Regions from separate parts of the Bradyrhizobium sp. CIR18 genome, predicted to be linked through region 2. Evidence: predicted binding sites of a transcription regulator. Region 2 holds the regulator's gene; each other region holds the start of a gene.

Region 1 (5,358 bases), on a different contig from region 2:
GCGCTGTTGCGTTCGAGCGATATCTGAAATCTGGCTCAGGACGCGCTTTCGCAAAGAAGCATTTCTGATCGCCGAACCCCGCTACTCCCCGATCACCGCATTCAGCCGGTCCCGTAGCGCGACGATCTCGTCCTTCATCGTGACCAGTTCCGACACCGAGCAGTCCGACGCCGCCAGGATCGACTGCGGCACGCTGCGGGCTTTTTCCTTCAGCGCATGGCCCTGCGCCGTCAGCGCGATCAGGACCTGACGCTCGTCTTCGCTCGAGCGGGTGCGCTTGACGAGATGGGCGGCCTCGAGCCGCTTGAGCAGCGGCGTCAGCGTGCCCGAATCCAGGAACAGCCGCTCGCCGATGTCCTTGACCGGCACGTCGTCGCGCTCCCACAGCACCAGCATCACCAGATATTGCGGATAGGTCAGGCCGAGCCGATCCAGCAGCGGCTTGTAGACGCGGTTGAAGGCGTGCGCGGCCGAATAGACCGCGAAGCAGATCTGATTGTCGAGGCGTTGCGGATCGAGGGTCGATAGCTTCCGGGGCATGGAGAATCTCACGGGATTTTCTCTCATTCTGGGGCCGGCGGGCGGCACATTCAATTGCGAACAATTAAATGTGAGCCATGCTAATTTTAATTGCGCACAATCAAATTGTTTGCGATACAGAGCGCACCCCAACCGGAAGACCCGAGGAGACGACAATGTCCGTGAACGTCCTTTACAAGACCAGCGCCAAGGCCACCGGCGGTCGTGATGGCCATGCTGCTACCCTCGACGGCGCGCTCGACGTCAAGCTCACCACGCCGAAGGAGCTCGGCGGCGGCGGCGGCGCCGGCAACAATCCCGAGCAGCTGTTTGCGGCCGGCTATGCCGCCTGCTTCATCGGCGCGATGAAGTTCGTGTCGTCGCAGGGCGGGCCGAAGGTTCCGGCCGATGCCTCCGTCACCTCGACCGTCGGCATCGGCCCGCGCTCCGAGGGCGGCTTCGGTCTCGACATCGATCTCGCCGTCTCGCTGCCGGGCCTCGCCCGCGCGGAAGCCGAGGCGCTGGTCGAGAAGGCGCACCAGGTGTGCCCGTATTCCAATGCCACGCGCGGCAATGTCGACGTTCGCCTGACGGTCGTCTGATCGCGACGGCGGATTGGCTGGCCCGGGATCCCCCTCGGGCCGGCCGCTTCCGTTGATCTGCCAATCCTGATTTGCCACGCCGCGGCATGCGGCCGGCAGTGCATACGCCCCTACGCAACAGGCCATTGCTGGCTTGTGCGAACCTCGCTAGGCCTGTGACCAAATATCGACACAGGGGAAGCGAAGGCATGAGTTCTGAAGCCGCCAGTTCTGAAGCCGCATTGGGCGCAATGAGCGGATTGCGCGTCATCGATCTCACGCGCGTGCTCGGCGGTCCCTACTGCACCCAGATCCTCGCCGATCACGGCGCCGACGTGATCAAGGTCGAGCCGCCCGCGGGCGACGAGGTGCGTGAATGGGGCCCTCCCTTCCACGAGGAGGACGCGGCCTATTTCGTCGGCATCAACCGCAACAAGCGCTCGATCGGCCTCGACCTCGCCTCCGAGGGCGGCCGTGCCGTGCTGCTCAAGATGCTGGAGACGGCCGACGTCCTGATCGAGAATTTCAAGCCGGGCTCGCTGGAGAAATGGGGCATCGGCAACGACGTGCTCAGCAAGAAATTTCCGCGCCTCGTGCATTGCCGGATCTGCGGCTTCGGCGCCGACGGCCCGCGGGGCGGCAATCCCGGCTATGACGCCATCATCCAGGCCATGACCGGCATGATCGCCGCGACCGGCTCGCCCGAGAGCGGCCCGATGCGGATCGGCGTGCCCTTGGTCGACATCGCCACCGGACTTTATGCCGCGATCGGCATCCTGATGGCACTGTCGGAGCGGCAGCGTTCCGGCAAGGGCCAATTCCTGGAGACGACGCTGTACGAGACCGGCCTTGCCATCATGCATCCGCACACCGCGAATTATTTCATGCATGGCAAGCCGCCGAGCCTCACCGGCAACGAGCATCCCAACCTCGTGCCTTACGCGATCTTCCCGACCAAGACCGACAACATCTTCATCGGCGTCGGCAATGACGGCACCTTCCGCAAGCTCGCCAAGGAGATCGGCAAGCCCGAGCTCGGCACCGATTCGCGCTTTGCCCGCAACAAGGACCGCATCGCCAACCGCGAGGCGCTGCGCGCAGAGCTTGCCGCCGTGTTCAGCGAGCACGAGGCCGAGCCGCTGTGCAATCGCCTGCTCGCCGCGGGCCTGCCCGCAGGGCCCGTGCAGAAGATCGACCAGGCGCTGACGAATGCGCACACGATCGCGCGCGGCGATATTCTCGAGAAGGATTGGTACAAGGGCGTGGCCTCGCCGATCCGGCTCGACCGCAGCAAGCCGAGCCTGCGCCGGCTGCCGCCGAAATTCAGCCAGCACTCCCAGGAGGTGCTGGGCGAGTTCGGCTACTCCAAGGCCGAGATCGACGCGATGGTCGAGAAGGGCACCGTCTGCGGTCCCGAGCGCAAGCGCTAGGTGGCTCTCCCGCTTGCGGTGGGTGCCTCCGCAACGGGACAATCCCCTAGAGGATAGAACCCTCACCCGCGCCTTCGGCGCGACCTCTCCCGCAAGCGGGAGAGGTTTTCGAGCCCGCAGCCTGATCGCCTGCCTCACATCAATGCCGCACTGCGGCGCGACCCACGCAGGTGCACCGCGAACCAATGCGGCCGCCCGTGCCGTCTTCGCCTATTTGCCGGCTTCCCTTTTCCAGCGCTTGCCGCTTTCGTTTCGGCCGCTTACACAGTCATGTGAACGTCATATGGCGCTGCTAGCGCAAGCGCTTCTTTTGACGGCCAAGGGAGGTTTACTTGATGGCTCTTCGACACTTTGGGGCGGCTGCCGCATTTGCACTCACGGTTGGCATGACGGCCTCGCCGGCGCTGGCCGTGACGGAAATCCAGTGGTGGCACGCGATGACCGGCGCCAACAACGACGTCATCGTCAAGCTCGCCAACGACTTCAACGCGTCGCAGAGCGACTTCAAGGTCGTTCCGACCTACAAGGGCAATTACGCCGACACCATGAACGCGGGCATCGCGGCGTTCCGTGCCGGCAACGCGCCGCACATCATGCAGGTGTTCGAGGTCGGCACCGCCACCATGATGGCTGCGACCGGCGCGGTGAAGCCCGTCTACAAGCTGATGGCCGAGGCCGGCGAGAAGTTCGATCCCAAGATCTACCTGCCCGCCATCACCGGCTACTATTCGACCTCGAAGGGCGAGATGCTGTCGTTCCCCTTCAATTCGTCGTCGACCGTGATGTGGGTCAATCTCGACGAACTGAAGAAGGCCAATGTCGCGATCCCGAAGACCTGGCCCGAAACGTTCGAAGCCGCCAAGAAGCTGAAGGCTGCCGGTCATGACACCTGCGGCTTCTCCGGCTCGTGGGTCACCTGGGTCAATCTCGAGCAGCTCTCCGCCTGGCACAACGTGCCGCTCGCCAGCAAGGCCAACGGCCTCGACGGCTTCGACACCAAGCTCGAGTTCAACGGGCCGCTCCAGGTCAAGCATCTCGAAAACCTGGTCGAGCTCCAGAAGACCAAGGTCTACGACTATGCCGGCCGCACCAACACCGGCGAAGGCCGCTTCACCTCGGGCGAATGCCCGATCTACCTGACCTCGTCGGCCTTCTTCGGCAACGTCAAGGCCCAGGCCAAGTTCAACTTCACCGCTGTGCCGATGCCGTATTATCCGGAGGCAAAGGGCGCGCCGCAGAACTCGATCATCGGCGGCGCTTCGCTCTGGGTCATGGGCGGCAAGCCGGCCGATGAATACAAGGGTGTCGCAAAATTCCTGACCTTCCTCTCGGACACCGATCGTCAGGTCTACATCCACAAGGCCTCGGGCTATCTGCCGATCACCAAGGCGGCCTATGAGAAGGCCAAGGCCGAGGGCTTCTACAAGGACCAGCCCTATCTCGAGACCCCGCTGCTCGAGCTGACCAACAAGGAGCCGACCGAGAACTCGCGCGGTCTGCGCCTCGGCAACATGGTCCAGCTGCGTGACGTCTGGTCGGAAGAGATCGAGCAGGCGCTGGCCGGCAAGAAGACCGCCAAGCAGGCGCTGGATGCCGCCGTCGAGCGCGGCAACACGATGCTGCGGCAGTTCGAAAAGACCGCCGTCAAGTGAGGCGATGAGCGGCAGGCCGGTCCCCCGGCCTGCCGCTTTCGGCGGACACCATGCAAAAGCAAGCCATTTTCCAATCCAAGCTATTGCCTTACGTGCTGGTTGCGCCGCAGCTCGCGATCGTCCTGCTATTCTTCTACTGGCCGGCCCTGCAGGCGGTGATCCAGTCCTTCCTGCTCCAGGACGCCTTCGGCCTGTCGACGAGCTTCGTCTGGTTCGAGAACTATCTCGATCTGTTCAGGGAGCCCGCCTATTTCGAGGCGATCCTCCGCACCTTCTTCTTCTCGTTCGCCATCGCGGTCTCGTCGTTGTCCTTTGCGCTGCTGCTCGCCGTCATGGCGGACAAGCCCCTGCGCGGCTCGATGCTCTACCGCACCCTCTTGATCTGGCCCTATGCGGTGGCGCCGCCGGTCGTCGGCGTGCTCTGGATCTTCATGCTGCATCCCTCGCTGGGCGTTATCGCGCGCTACCTGCGCGCGCTCGGGATCGACTGGAATCCGCTGCTCGACGGTGACCAGGCGGCAACGCTGATCATCCTCGCCGCCGCCTGGAAGCAGATCTCCTACAATTTCCTGTTCTTCCTCGCCGGCCTGCAGAGCATCCCAAGAAGCGTGCTCGAAGCCGCCGCGATCGACGGTGCGCGCCCGATGCGCCGGTTCTGGACCGTGACCTTCCCGCTGCTGTCGCCCACCATCTTCTTCCTGCTGGTCGTCAACATCGTCTACGCCTTCTTCGACACGTTCGGCATCATCGACACCATGACCCGCGGCGGTCCCGGCAAGTCGACCGAGACGCTGGTCTACAAGGTCTATTCCGACGGCCTGCTCGGCGGCAATCTCGGCAGCTCCGCGGCGCAATCGGTGATCCTGATGGTCATGGTCATCGTGCTGACGGGCATCCAGTTCCGCTTCGTCGAACGCAAGGTGACCTACTGATGGTCGAGGAAGAGGGCTTTCGGCGCTACGTCGCGCACATCATTCTCTGGATCGGGATCGCGATCGTCGCCTTCCCGGTCTACATCGCGTTCGTCGCCTCGACCCAGGACAACGCGCTGATCGCGAACGGGCAAATGTCGCTGCTGCCGGGCGGTCATTTCTTCGAGACCTATTATCAAACCATCTTCGTCGGCACGAGCGGCTCGACCCGCGAGCCTGTCGGCAACATGATGCTGAACTCGCT
Region 2 (5,358 bases):
GCTCGCCGCCGAGCTGACGCATCGCGACGTCGAACGACACGCGTGTCCGGGTCGACGGGCGCTCGAAGATCATCGCCAGCGTCTTGCCTTCGAGCGGCCGCACCGGCTGCTGCGCCTTCTGCTTCGCCTTCATGGCGGAGGACGCCGCGAGCATGGTCTTGAGCTCCGACAGCGGCAGCTCGTTGATATCCAGGAAGTGCTTCGGGGACTTGCTCATCAGCTTGCCGCCCGCTTGGTCTGGCTGGACGAGATCGCGGCGCAGGCGCGCTCTAACCGCCCGACGCTGTCCTCGATCTCGGCTTCGGTCACGATCAGCGGTGGCAGGAAACGCACGACATTGTCTCCGGCCCCGACCGTGAGCAGTTTTTCATTGCGCAGCGCCGCGACGAGATCGCCGGAGGGCACCACGGCCTTGATGCCGATCAGAAGGCCCTCGCCGCGCACTTCGCTGACGACATCGCCATGACGGTCGATCACGGCGGCGAGCTTCTGCTTCAGCAGCAGCGACATCTTCTGCACGTGGTCGAAGAAGCCGGGCTTGAGCATGACGTCGAGCACCGCATTGGCCGCGGAGATCGCCAGCGGATTGCCGCCGAAGGTCGAGCCGTGCGAGCCGGGCCCCATGCCGGCTGCCGCATCCGCGGTCGCCAGCACAGCGCCGATCGGGAAGCCGCCGCCGAGCGCCTTTGCCAGCGACATCACGTCAGGCGTGACGCCGGTGCGCCGATAGGCGAACAGATCGCCGCTGCGGCCCATGCCGGTCTGCACCTCGTCGAAGGCCAGCAGCAGGCCCTTCTCGTCGCAAAGCTGGCGCAACGCCTTGAGGAAGGTCGGCGTTGCCGAGCGCACGCCGCCCTCGCCCTGGATCGGCTCGATCAGGATGCCGGCGGTGTGCGGGCTGATCGCCTTCTTGACGGCCTCGATATCGCCATGCGGCACCTGGTCGAAGCCTTCCATGGGCGGGCCGAAGCCTTCGAGATATTTTGCAGAGCCGGTCGCGGCCAGCGTTGCCAGCGTGCGGCCGTGAAAGGCGCCTTCGAAGGTGATGATGCGATAACGTTCCGGATGCCCCTTGGAGAAGTGATGATGGCGGACCAGCTTGATCACACCTTCCAGCGCTTCGGCGCCCGAATTGCAGAAGAACACGAAGTCGGCAAAGCTCTCGTTGCAAAGCCGGCTCGCGAGCTTCTCGCCGTCCGGGCTCTGGAACAGGTTCGACATGTGCCAGAGCTTCGTCGCCTGCTCCTGCAGCGCCTTGATCAGATGCGGGTGGCAATGGCCGAGCGCATTCACAGCTACGCCCGAGGTGAAATCGAGATAGCGATCGCCATTGGTCGCGATCAGCCAGCAGCCTTCGCCGCGCTCGAAGCCGAGGTCGGCTCTGGCGAAAACGGGGAGCAAATGCGGCGCTGCGCTGTTAGTCATGATGTCACTTGAATGTTGCGGACGGTGTGACGCGTGCATTGCGCAACGCACCATCGACCGGCCCGGAAAACGAAACGTGCCGCCTTTTAAGGGCGGCACGCGGGACTATCTTATGCTTGGCAAGACGGGTGTCAATGCCGCCCGGAAAGCCTCAGGAAACGCTGAATCCGTAGTCTTGCGGTGCCGATTTTGCGGGTTTTCACCACGGAACATGTGGAAGCGAGTCGGCGGACTCTTGCGCGGGAGTCACGCCATATTGTAGCGTTTGGATTGTCAGATACGACATCTCGTGCAGCGGTTCTGATCCCAAGAGTCCTCTTGTACCGGCGTAAACGTTCGGGCGTCAGTCACGCGCCCGGCGAGCCTTAAGGGATTCTGACGGCACGGGTTTTTGAAGGCTTAGGCAATCGCTGCGAGGCCCCAGGATGGCTGGCGCGTAGCGAGGGAAAGGGTGCAATGACGGTTTTGACCTGGTCCGACGATCGCGTCGAGCAGCTGAAAAAGCTCTGGGAGGCCGGACTTTCGGCCAGCCAGATCGCAGCTGAGCTCGGCAATGTGACCCGCAATGCCGTGATCGGCAAAGTGCACAGGCTGGGTCTGTCCGGCCGCGCCAAGAGCCCTTCATCGGCAGCGCCCCGGCCGCGCAAGGCGCGTCCTGCGCAGCACATGATGCGGGTGACCCGCCCCATCGCGCGCGGCAACACCGCGCTGGCGCAGGCCTTCGAGGTCGAGGTGGAGGCTGAACCCGTCACCTACGACAACGTGGTGCCGATGGGCCAGCGGCTGTCGCTGCTCGAGCTCAACGAGGCGACCTGCCACTGGCCGGTCGGCGATCCCTCGAGCCCGGATTTCTTCTTCTGCGGCGGCAAGGCACTGTCCGGCCTGCCCTACTGCGCCCAGCACTCGCGCGTGGCGTATCAGCCGGCGGCGGATCGCCGGCGCGCGCCGGCGAAGCCGGGTCCGCGCTGAGTTCGCGGAATTCTCTGATCGTCAAGACTGCAGCCGTCACACGATGACGGCTCCACCAACTCGGTGTCATCCCCGCGAACGCGGGGATCCATAACCACAAGGCGCAGTTGTCGCGCGAGATGGTCACTCCGAGTCTTCGCCAAACCACTGCCTGTGGTTATGGGTCCCTGCTTTTGCAGGGACGACACCGGAGAATGCGGCGGCAGCCCGCCAAAGCCAACGCCAGCAAACCTTACGTCTGCTCCGCCTTCGCGAAGCGGTCGTCGAGCGCGTAGCCGGCGCCGCGGACGGTGCGGATCGGGTCCTGCTCGCGGCCGAGATTGAGCAGCTTGCGCAAGCGGCCGATATGGACGTCGACAGTGCGCTCATCGATGTAGATGTCGCGACCCCAGACGCTGTCGAGCAGCTGCTCGCGCGAGAACACGCGGCCGGGATGCTCCAGGAAGAACTCCAGCAGGCGATATTCGGTCGGGCCGAGATCGATCGGCCGGCCCGAGCGCGCCACGCGGCGCTTGTCGCGGTCGAGCTCGATGTCGCCATAGGCCAGCACTGTCGCGAGCCGCTCAGGACTGGCGCGCCGCAGCAGGCCCTTCACGCGCGCCAAAAGCTCCGGCACCGAGAACGGCTTGACGATGTAGTCGTCGGCGCCGGTCGCAAGCCCCCGCACCCGCTCGCTCTCCTCGCCGCGCGCGGTGAGCATGATGATCGGGAGCTGCTTGGTGTCGGGGCGGGTGCGCAGGCGGCGGCACAGCTCGATGCCCGACAGGCCCGGCAGCATCCAGTCGAGCACGATCAGGTCCGGGATGTGCTCCTTGAGGCGGGTGTCGGCGTCGTCGCCGCGCATGACCGTCTCGACGTCATAGCCGTCGCCTTCGAGGTTGTAGCGAAGCAGCTCGGTGAGAGCTTCCTCGTCCTCAACCACCATAATGCGTGCGCCCATCGGGTCGTCGCTCCTTCAAGTCTTCAGGTATTCGGGACCGTCGTGGCGAAGGTGGTCATGTCGCCCTTCGGCCGCTTGTCGGTGATCGCCTGGCCCTCGATCATGTAGAACACGGTCTCGGCGATGTTGGTGGCGTGGTCGCCGATCCGCTCGATGTTCTTGGCGCAGAACATCAGATGGATGCAGAACGAGATGTTGCGCGGATCCTCCATCATGTAGGTGAGGAGCTCGCGGAACAGCGAGGTGCAGATCGCGTCGACCTCCTCGTCGCCCTTCCACACCGCCATCGCCGCCGGCAGGTCATGCGCGGCATAGGCGTCCAGCACCGACTTGACCTGCTGCTGCACGAGGTCGGTCATGTGCTCCAGGCCGCGGAACAGCTTCAGCGGATGGAAGTCGGTCTCCAGCGCGGCGACGCGCTTGCCCATGTTCTTGGCGAGGTCGCCGATGCGCTCGAGGTCGGTCGCAACGCGCATGGCGCCGACGATCTCGCGCAGGTCCACCGCCATCGGCTGGCGGCGGGCGATGGTGAGCACCGCGCGTTCCTCGATGCGCTTCTGCAGCGCGTCGAGCTCGGCGTCGATGGTGACGACGCGCTGGCCGAGCGCGACGTCGCGGCGGATCAGCGCGTCGACGGAATCGACGATCATGCGCTCGGCGATGCCGCCCATCTCGGCGACCAGGCGGGTGAGCTCCTGGAGGTCGGTGTCGAAAGCCTTTGCGGTATGTTCAGTACCCATGTCGCGTCTCCTCAGCCGAACCGGCCGGTGATGTAATCCTGCGTGCGCCGGTCGCTCGGCGACGTGAAGATCTTGCTGGTGTCGTCGAACTCGATCAGCTCGCCGAGATACATGAAGGCGGTCTTGTCGGAGACGCGCGCCGCCTGCTGCATGTTGTGGGTGACGATCGCGATCGTGTAGTTCTCGGACAGTTCCTGGATCAGCTCCTCGACCTTGGCGGTCGAGATCGGATCGAGCGCCGAGCAGGGCTCGTCGAACAAAATCACTTCAGGGCGCACCGCGACGGTGCGGGCGATGCACAGGCGCTGCTGCTGGCCGCCGGAGAGCGACAGGCCGGAGGCGTTGAGCTTGTCCTTGACCTCGTTCCACAGCGCGCCGCCGCGCAGCGCCTTCTCGACGCGGTCGTCCATCTCGGACTTCGAGATCTTCTCGTAGAGGCGGATGCCGAAGGCGATGTTCTCGTAGATCGTCATCGGGAATGGCGTCGGCTTCTGGAACACCATGCCGACCCGGGCGCGCAGCAGATTGAGGTCGAGCCTGGGGTCGAGGACGTTGGTCTGGTCCAGCATGAGCTGGCCGGTGGCGCGCTGGCCCGGATAGAGATCGTACATCCGGTTGAAGATGCGCAGCAGGGTCGACTTGCCGCAGCCCGACGGGCCGATGAACGCCGTGACGCGGTTGGCGCCCAGCGTCAGGTTGATGTTCTTCAGCGCGTGGTGCTCGCCGTAATAGAAATTGAGATTGCGCACCGTCACCTTGGCCGGGGCTTCCGGCAGCGGCTGCGAGGCCAGATGAGCGTTGGAACTCATGGATACGGACAGGTCGGTCATTTTGCAGTCCTCTCGGCGCCGAGGATGCGCGCGCCAATGTTCAGGGCAAGCACGGTGAGCGTGATCAGCAGCGCGCCGCTCCAGGCGAGCTGCTTCCAATAGGCGTAGGGGCTCTGGACGAAGTTGTTGATGGTAACCGGCAGGTTGGCCATCGTCTTGTTCAGGCCGAGGCTGAAGAACTGGTTCGACAGCGCGGTGAAGAGCAGCGGCGCGGTCTCGCCGGCGACGCGGGCGGTGGCGAGCAGCACGCCGGTGATGAGGCCCGACCGGGCCGCACGATAGGCGATACGCTTGATCACCAGCGAGCGCGGCAGGCCGAGCGCCGAGGCCGCCTCGCGCAGGGGATTCGGCACCAGCAGCAGCATGTCCTCGGTGGTGCGCAGCACGACCGGGATCACGATGACGGCGAGCGCGAGCGCGCCCGCGATCGCGGAGAAGCCACGCATCGGCACCA
Region 3 (5,358 bases), 160 kb from region 2:
AATTTGCGGATCGCGACGACGAGCTCCTGGCCGATGCCGCCGGCACCGACGAAGCCCATCACGGAGGCTTCACGGACGTTGATCTCGAAGCGCAGCAGCGCGTAGCTCGCATAACCCGCGGTCACCTGCGGCACGACGGCGAACCGCATGCAGGACAGCCAGCTCGCGCCGGTCGAGCGGATGCCTTCGACCGGCTTCATGTCGGCGTTCTCGACGATTTCCGAGAACAGCTTTCCGAGCGCGCCGGTGGAGTGGATCGCGATCGCGAGCACACCCGCCATCGGTCCGAGCCCGAAGGCGATCACGAAGATCAGCGCGAAGACGATGCCCGGAACGGTGCGGGCGAACTCGAGCAGGCGCCGGACGACGAAGCGCAGCCAGGGTGCGGGCGAGGTGTTTTCAGCCGCGAAGAAATTCAGGCAAAATGCCAAGGTCGCGCCGATCAGCGTGCCGACATAGGAGATCAGCAGCGTCTCGCCGAGCATCTTCAGCCATTTGCGCCAGCCCCAGAGCCACTCGCCGACATCGGTCCAGACGCGCTGGCCGTTGTCGAGCGTGAGGATGCGATCGAAATAGCTGATGAAATTGCCGAAATAGGTGAAGAGCGTGCGCAGATTCACCTCCGCGCCGATTCCCGCGAGAGCCAGCGCGGCGCCGAAGACCGCGATCCCCAACAGCAGGCGGAGCCGCCTGCGCCCGACCGCCTGGCGATAAGCGGCGTTGAGCACGGCAAGCTGCTGCTCGGGGAGGATCGAAACCGCTGTTGTCATCGGCCTGAGATGAGTTCCGTCAAAGAAAGAGCCGGGTCCAGGGACCCGGCTCCAGTTGCATCGCCCAGAGATCAGGACGCCTTCTTCTTACGCAGCGCATCGACGAACTTGATCAGCTCGATCGTGCCATCCCAGTCCTTGGTGGTAGCGGGATGAAAGCCCTTCTTCTGGCCGTCGGAGAGGCGGTCGAACGCGGCCTTGTCCTTGGCCGGTGCGTCGAAGAACGCCTTCGCGATGGCGGCCTTGGCGTCTTCCGGCAGGTCGGAATTGTAGGCATAGGGGCCGTTGATGATCGGCGCCGACTTGTGGATGATGCGGAAGTCGTCCTTCTTCATCGCCGAACCGTCGGCATTCTTCAGCATGCCCTTGGTCAGCATCTGCGCCAGCGTGGAATCGTCGTCGCTGGTCCACTGGTTGGCGGCGACGTCGACCGTGCCCTGCGACAGCGCCAGCATTGCGTTCTCGTGGCTGCCGGTGAAGACGACCTTGCCGAAATAGCCGTCGGCATCGGGGATGCCCATCTTGTCCAGCTCGAAGCGCGGCACGTTGTTGCCGGAGGTCGAGTTCGGATCGACGAGGCCGAGATTCTTGCCCTTGAGATCGTCGACCTTCTTGTAGGCGCTGCTCGCCTTGACGAAGAACACCGAGTAATAGCCGGTCGAGCCGTCGGCATTGATGTCGTTGGCGAAGGCGTCGGACTTGACGCCGGTCAGGCGGGCGCGGGCGAACGAGGCCGAACCGTAGCTGGCGATGTGGATGTTGCCGGCGCGCTGGCCCTCGATGACGGCGGCGTAGTCGTTGGCGATGCGCAGCGTGACCTTCACGCCCAGTTCCTTGGAGAGATAGTTCACGAACGGCGCCCAGCGCTCGGTGACGCCGGAGGCGTTCTCGGCCGGGACGACCGCAAAGGTCAATTCGGGATATTTCGCCTTCCAATCGTCGGCGGAGGCGGAGGCGGTGAACGCGAGCGCGGCGGCGCCGGCAAGAATTAATCTGCGAGTGATCATGATACCCTCTTCATCCGTTGGGGTCGGTGGACGCAAAACTGGCAACAAAACAGGTGGCGCGGCTCAGGCGGCCGCGGCGGTTCCGAGCGCCGGGACGCCCTCGGGCGCCGGGACGGGCACGGTGCCCATGACGTCGGCGGCTTCGAGATCGTAGAGCTCACGCGCAACGTGCTCGGTCAGCGCGGACGGCGCGCCGTCGAACACCACCCGGCCCGCCGCCATGCCGATCAGGCGGTCGCAATAGCTGCGGGCGAGATCGAGCGAATGCAAATTGCAGAGCACGGTGATGCCGAAATGCTTGTTGATGCGCAGCAGCGCATCCATCACGATCTTGGTGTTGCGCGGATCGAGCGATGCGATCGGCTCGTCGGCGAGGATGATGTCGGGCTGCTGCACCAGCGCACGCGCGATCGCGACGCGCTGCTGCTGGCCGCCGGAGAGCTGGTCGGCACGCTGGGCGGCGAGCGATGCGATGTCGAACTGTTCGAGCGCCGACATCGCCAGCGCCTTGTCCTGCTCGGGCCACACTTGCGACAGTGAGCGCCAGGCCGGCATCGTCGCAAGGCGTCCCATCAGGACGTTGGTGAGGACATCGAGCCGGCCAACCAGGTTGAACTGCTGGAAGATCATGGCCGACCGCGCCCGCCACTGCCGTAGCTCCTTGCCGCGCAGCGCGGTGACGTCGATGCCGTCAAACAGGATGCGCCCCTGCGTCGGCGTCGCGAGACGATTGATGGTTCGCAGCAGCGTCGACTTGCCGGCGCCGGACCGTCCGATCACACCGACGAAGCCGCCGGGGGAGATTTGAAACGAAGCGTCGTCCACCGCGGCTTTCGCGCCGAAGCGACACGTCAGACCTTCCACCACCAGCATGCGGGACTCCAGATTAGCTGGAGCCAACCGCTAACGCCCGCGCTTGACACTTGTGTGACACGGGCGTTGCGGTGCGGCGATCCTACACAGCTCATCCCCTGTCATCGCCATGTCATGACATCGTCATCAAGCCGCTCGAAGAGGAACGCCCGCCCTCGCGCATCGGATGCAACATGGCCGCCAAGATTCTCTCGGTCCAGCCGACCGTCGACCCCTCGGCCAAGCTGCACGAGACCAGGCTCGGCGCCTATACCGAGGTCGGCGCGCGCACCATCCTGCACGACGTCGCGATGGGCGATTACTCCTATGTCGTGAACGATTCCCAGATCACCTACACCACCGTCGGAAAATTCTGCTCGATCGCGGCGATGACGCGCATCAATCCCGGCAATCACCCGATGCACCGCGCGACGCAGGCGCATTTCACCTATCGCTCCAGCGCCTACTTCGACGGCGAGAGCGACGATGCCGAGTTCTTCGACTGGCGGCGGCAGCACCACGTCCATATCGGCCACGACGTCTGGATCGGCCACGGCGCGATCGTGCTGCCGGGCCGCAACATCGGCACCGGCGCGGTGATCGCGGCCGGCGCCATCGTCACCAAGGACGTGCCGGCCTACACCATCGTCGCCGGCAATCCAGCCCGCATCGTGCGGCGGCGGTTCTCGGAAGAGATCGCCGGACGGCTCGCGCGGCTCGCCTGGTGGGACTGGGATCACGACAAATTGCGCGAAGCGCTGCCCGATTTCCGCAAGCTCGGGATTGAAGATTTTCTCGCGACATACGAAGCACGGGCGACTCCCCAGACCAGATCCCTTACCAGCAAACGAAACGCGGTCGCGTGACAGACATTTTCCTTGAAGGCGGCCGGGCCCTGATCGGCACTGAGGTCGTCGAATCGTCATTGGCGGTGTCCGGACAGGACATCGCCCAGATCGATGCTTCACGGGGCCGGGCGCGGCTGGCGATCGATGCGCGCAACCTGCTGGTGCTCCCCGGCATCGTTGACCTGCATGGCGATGCCTTCGAGCGGCAGATGATGCCGCGCGCCGGCGTCGACTTCCCGATCGATGTCGCGCTCGCCGACAGTGACCGACAGGCGATCAGCAACGGCATCACCACGGTGTTTCACGCCACGACCTGCTCGTGGGAGCCGGGCCTGCGCAGCGCCGGCAATGCGCGCGGCCTGATGGAGGCCATCGAGCGGCAGCGTCCGCAATTCGCCGCCGACACCCGCTTCCACCTGCGGCACGAAACCTACAATCTCGACGCCGAGGCCGAGATCAGCCAATGGCTCACCGAGGGCCGCGTCGATCTGTTCGCTTTCAACGACCACATGGATGGCACCGTCGCCGACATGGCCAAGCCGCGCAAGCGCAACCGTATGGTCGAGCGCACGGGGCTTTCAGCTGAGGAATTCGACCGGCTGGTCGAACGTGTGGTCTCGCGCGCCGACGAGGTGCCGGCTTCGGTTGCGCGTCTGGCCGCCGCAGCCCGCGCGGCCGAGGTGCGGATGCTCTCGCACGATGATGCGACGCCGGCAATGCGCCAGGAGTTTCGCGATCTCGGCGCTGACATCGCGGAGTTTCCGATCAACGAGGAGACGGCGCGGGCGGCGGCAAGCCACGGCGACGCCATCGTCTACGGCGCGCCCAACGTCGTGCGCGGCGGCAGCCACACCGGCTGGACCAAGGCCTCCGACATGATCGCCAAGGGGCTCTGTTCCGTGCTGGCCTCGGACTATTATTATCCTGCGCAGCTGCTCGCAGCGTTCCGCCTCGCCGCCGACGGCGTGCTGCCGCTGACGGACGCCTGGAATCTGGTCTCCGCCGGCCCGGCGCGCGCCACCGGTCTTGCCGATCGCGGCGTGCTCGCGGAAGGACGCCGCGCCGATATTCTGCTGGTCGACGACACCGTGCCGCTGCGGCCACGGCTGATTGCGGTGATCGCGGGCGGAAAGCTTGTCCATCTCACCGATGCGACGCGGCTGCTCACTGCTATGGCGACGCAGCGCGAGACTGTCGCCGCGGCCTAAATTGGTTATGCTGAGGCGATGACAGGTTTCCCCCGCTACGCGATCTATTTTGCCGCCGGCAGTGATAGCGCCCTCTCCCGCTTCGGCGCCGAACTGCTCGGCTACGATGCCTACACTGGCAACGAACTGGCCTTTCCCGCCGACGCATTGCGCGTCGCGCCGGACTGGCGTGACGTCAGCGCCGATCCCCGCAAATACGGCTTTCACGCCACGCTGAAGGCGCCGATGGCGCTCGTATCAGGCAGGACCGAAGCGGAGCTGATGGCCGCCTGCGCCGCATTCGCCGGCAAGCCTCGGCCGCTTCCCGTGATCCGGCCGGTGGTCGATTCCATCAGCGGCTTCATCGCCGTCATTCCAGCCGAGCCGGTCGAGGCGCTGCAGCAACTCGCCGCAGATTGCGTCCGCGATCTCGATTCCTTCCGCGCCGCGCTGTCGGCGGACGACCGCGCGCGACGCAAACCCGAGAAGCTGAGCGAACGTCAGCGCGACTATCTCGCCCGCTGGGGCTACCCTTACGTGATGGAAGAATTCCGCTTCCACATGACGCTGACCGGGCGGCTGGATGCCGAGCGCCGCAGGCCGATCCTGGAGATGCTGCGGACGCGGTTTGCGGCGCTGGGGATCGAGACGCTGGCGATCGACCGCATCGCGCTGTTTCGGCAGGATGATGCGT

What was found. The regulator PhoB, encoded in region 2, activates phosphate uptake and scavenging genes when phosphate is short. The targets are predictions, from matches to a motif close to TGTCATNNANCTGTCAT.
Region 1: ugpB (sn-glycerol-3-phosphate ABC transporter substrate-binding protein UgpB) is a predicted target of PhoB. The motif match lies at 2,797-2,813, and genes of this name have one in related genera.
Region 3: phnC (phosphonate ABC transporter ATP-binding protein) is a predicted target of PhoB. The motif match lies at 2,761-2,777, and genes of this name have one in related genera.

What each region holds. Positions count from the first base shown of each region.
Region 1 is NZ_JACIHF010000021.1:6,809-12,166, reverse strand. Features, by position in the region: gene GGD65_RS36350 (GIY-YIG nuclease family protein) at 1-68, shown strand, start outside; gene GGD65_RS36345 (MarR family winged helix-turn-helix transcriptional regulator) at 82-540, opposite strand; gene GGD65_RS36340 (organic hydroperoxide resistance protein) at 696-1,121, shown strand; gene GGD65_RS36335 (CaiB/BaiF CoA-transferase family protein) at 1,310-2,530, shown strand; gene ugpB (sn-glycerol-3-phosphate ABC transporter substrate-binding protein UgpB) at 2,866-4,182, shown strand; gene ugpA (sn-glycerol-3-phosphate ABC transporter permease UgpA) at 4,233-5,114, shown strand; gene ugpE (sn-glycerol-3-phosphate ABC transporter permease UgpE) at 5,114-5,358, shown strand, end outside.
Region 2 is NZ_JACIHF010000003.1:270,488-275,845, forward strand. Features, by position in the region: gene argF (ornithine carbamoyltransferase) at 1-217, opposite strand, end outside; gene GGD65_RS14260 (aspartate aminotransferase family protein) at 217-1,425, opposite strand; gene GGD65_RS14265 (GcrA family cell cycle regulator) at 1,882-2,394, shown strand; gene phoB (phosphate regulon transcriptional regulator PhoB) at 2,627-3,334, opposite strand; gene phoU (phosphate signaling complex protein PhoU) at 3,358-4,074, opposite strand; gene pstB (phosphate ABC transporter ATP-binding protein PstB) at 4,086-4,904, opposite strand; gene pstA (phosphate ABC transporter permease PstA) at 4,901-5,358, opposite strand, start outside.
Region 3 is NZ_JACIHF010000003.1:114,767-120,124, forward strand. Features, by position in the region: gene phnE (phosphonate ABC transporter, permease protein PhnE) at 1-770, opposite strand, end outside; gene phnD (phosphonate ABC transporter substrate-binding protein) at 842-1,777, opposite strand; gene phnC (phosphonate ABC transporter ATP-binding protein) at 1,841-2,650, opposite strand; gene GGD65_RS13525 (chloramphenicol acetyltransferase) at 2,824-3,495, shown strand; gene GGD65_RS13530 (alpha-D-ribose 1-methylphosphonate 5-triphosphate diphosphatase) at 3,492-4,685, shown strand; gene GGD65_RS13535 (DUF1045 domain-containing protein) at 4,704-5,358, shown strand, end outside.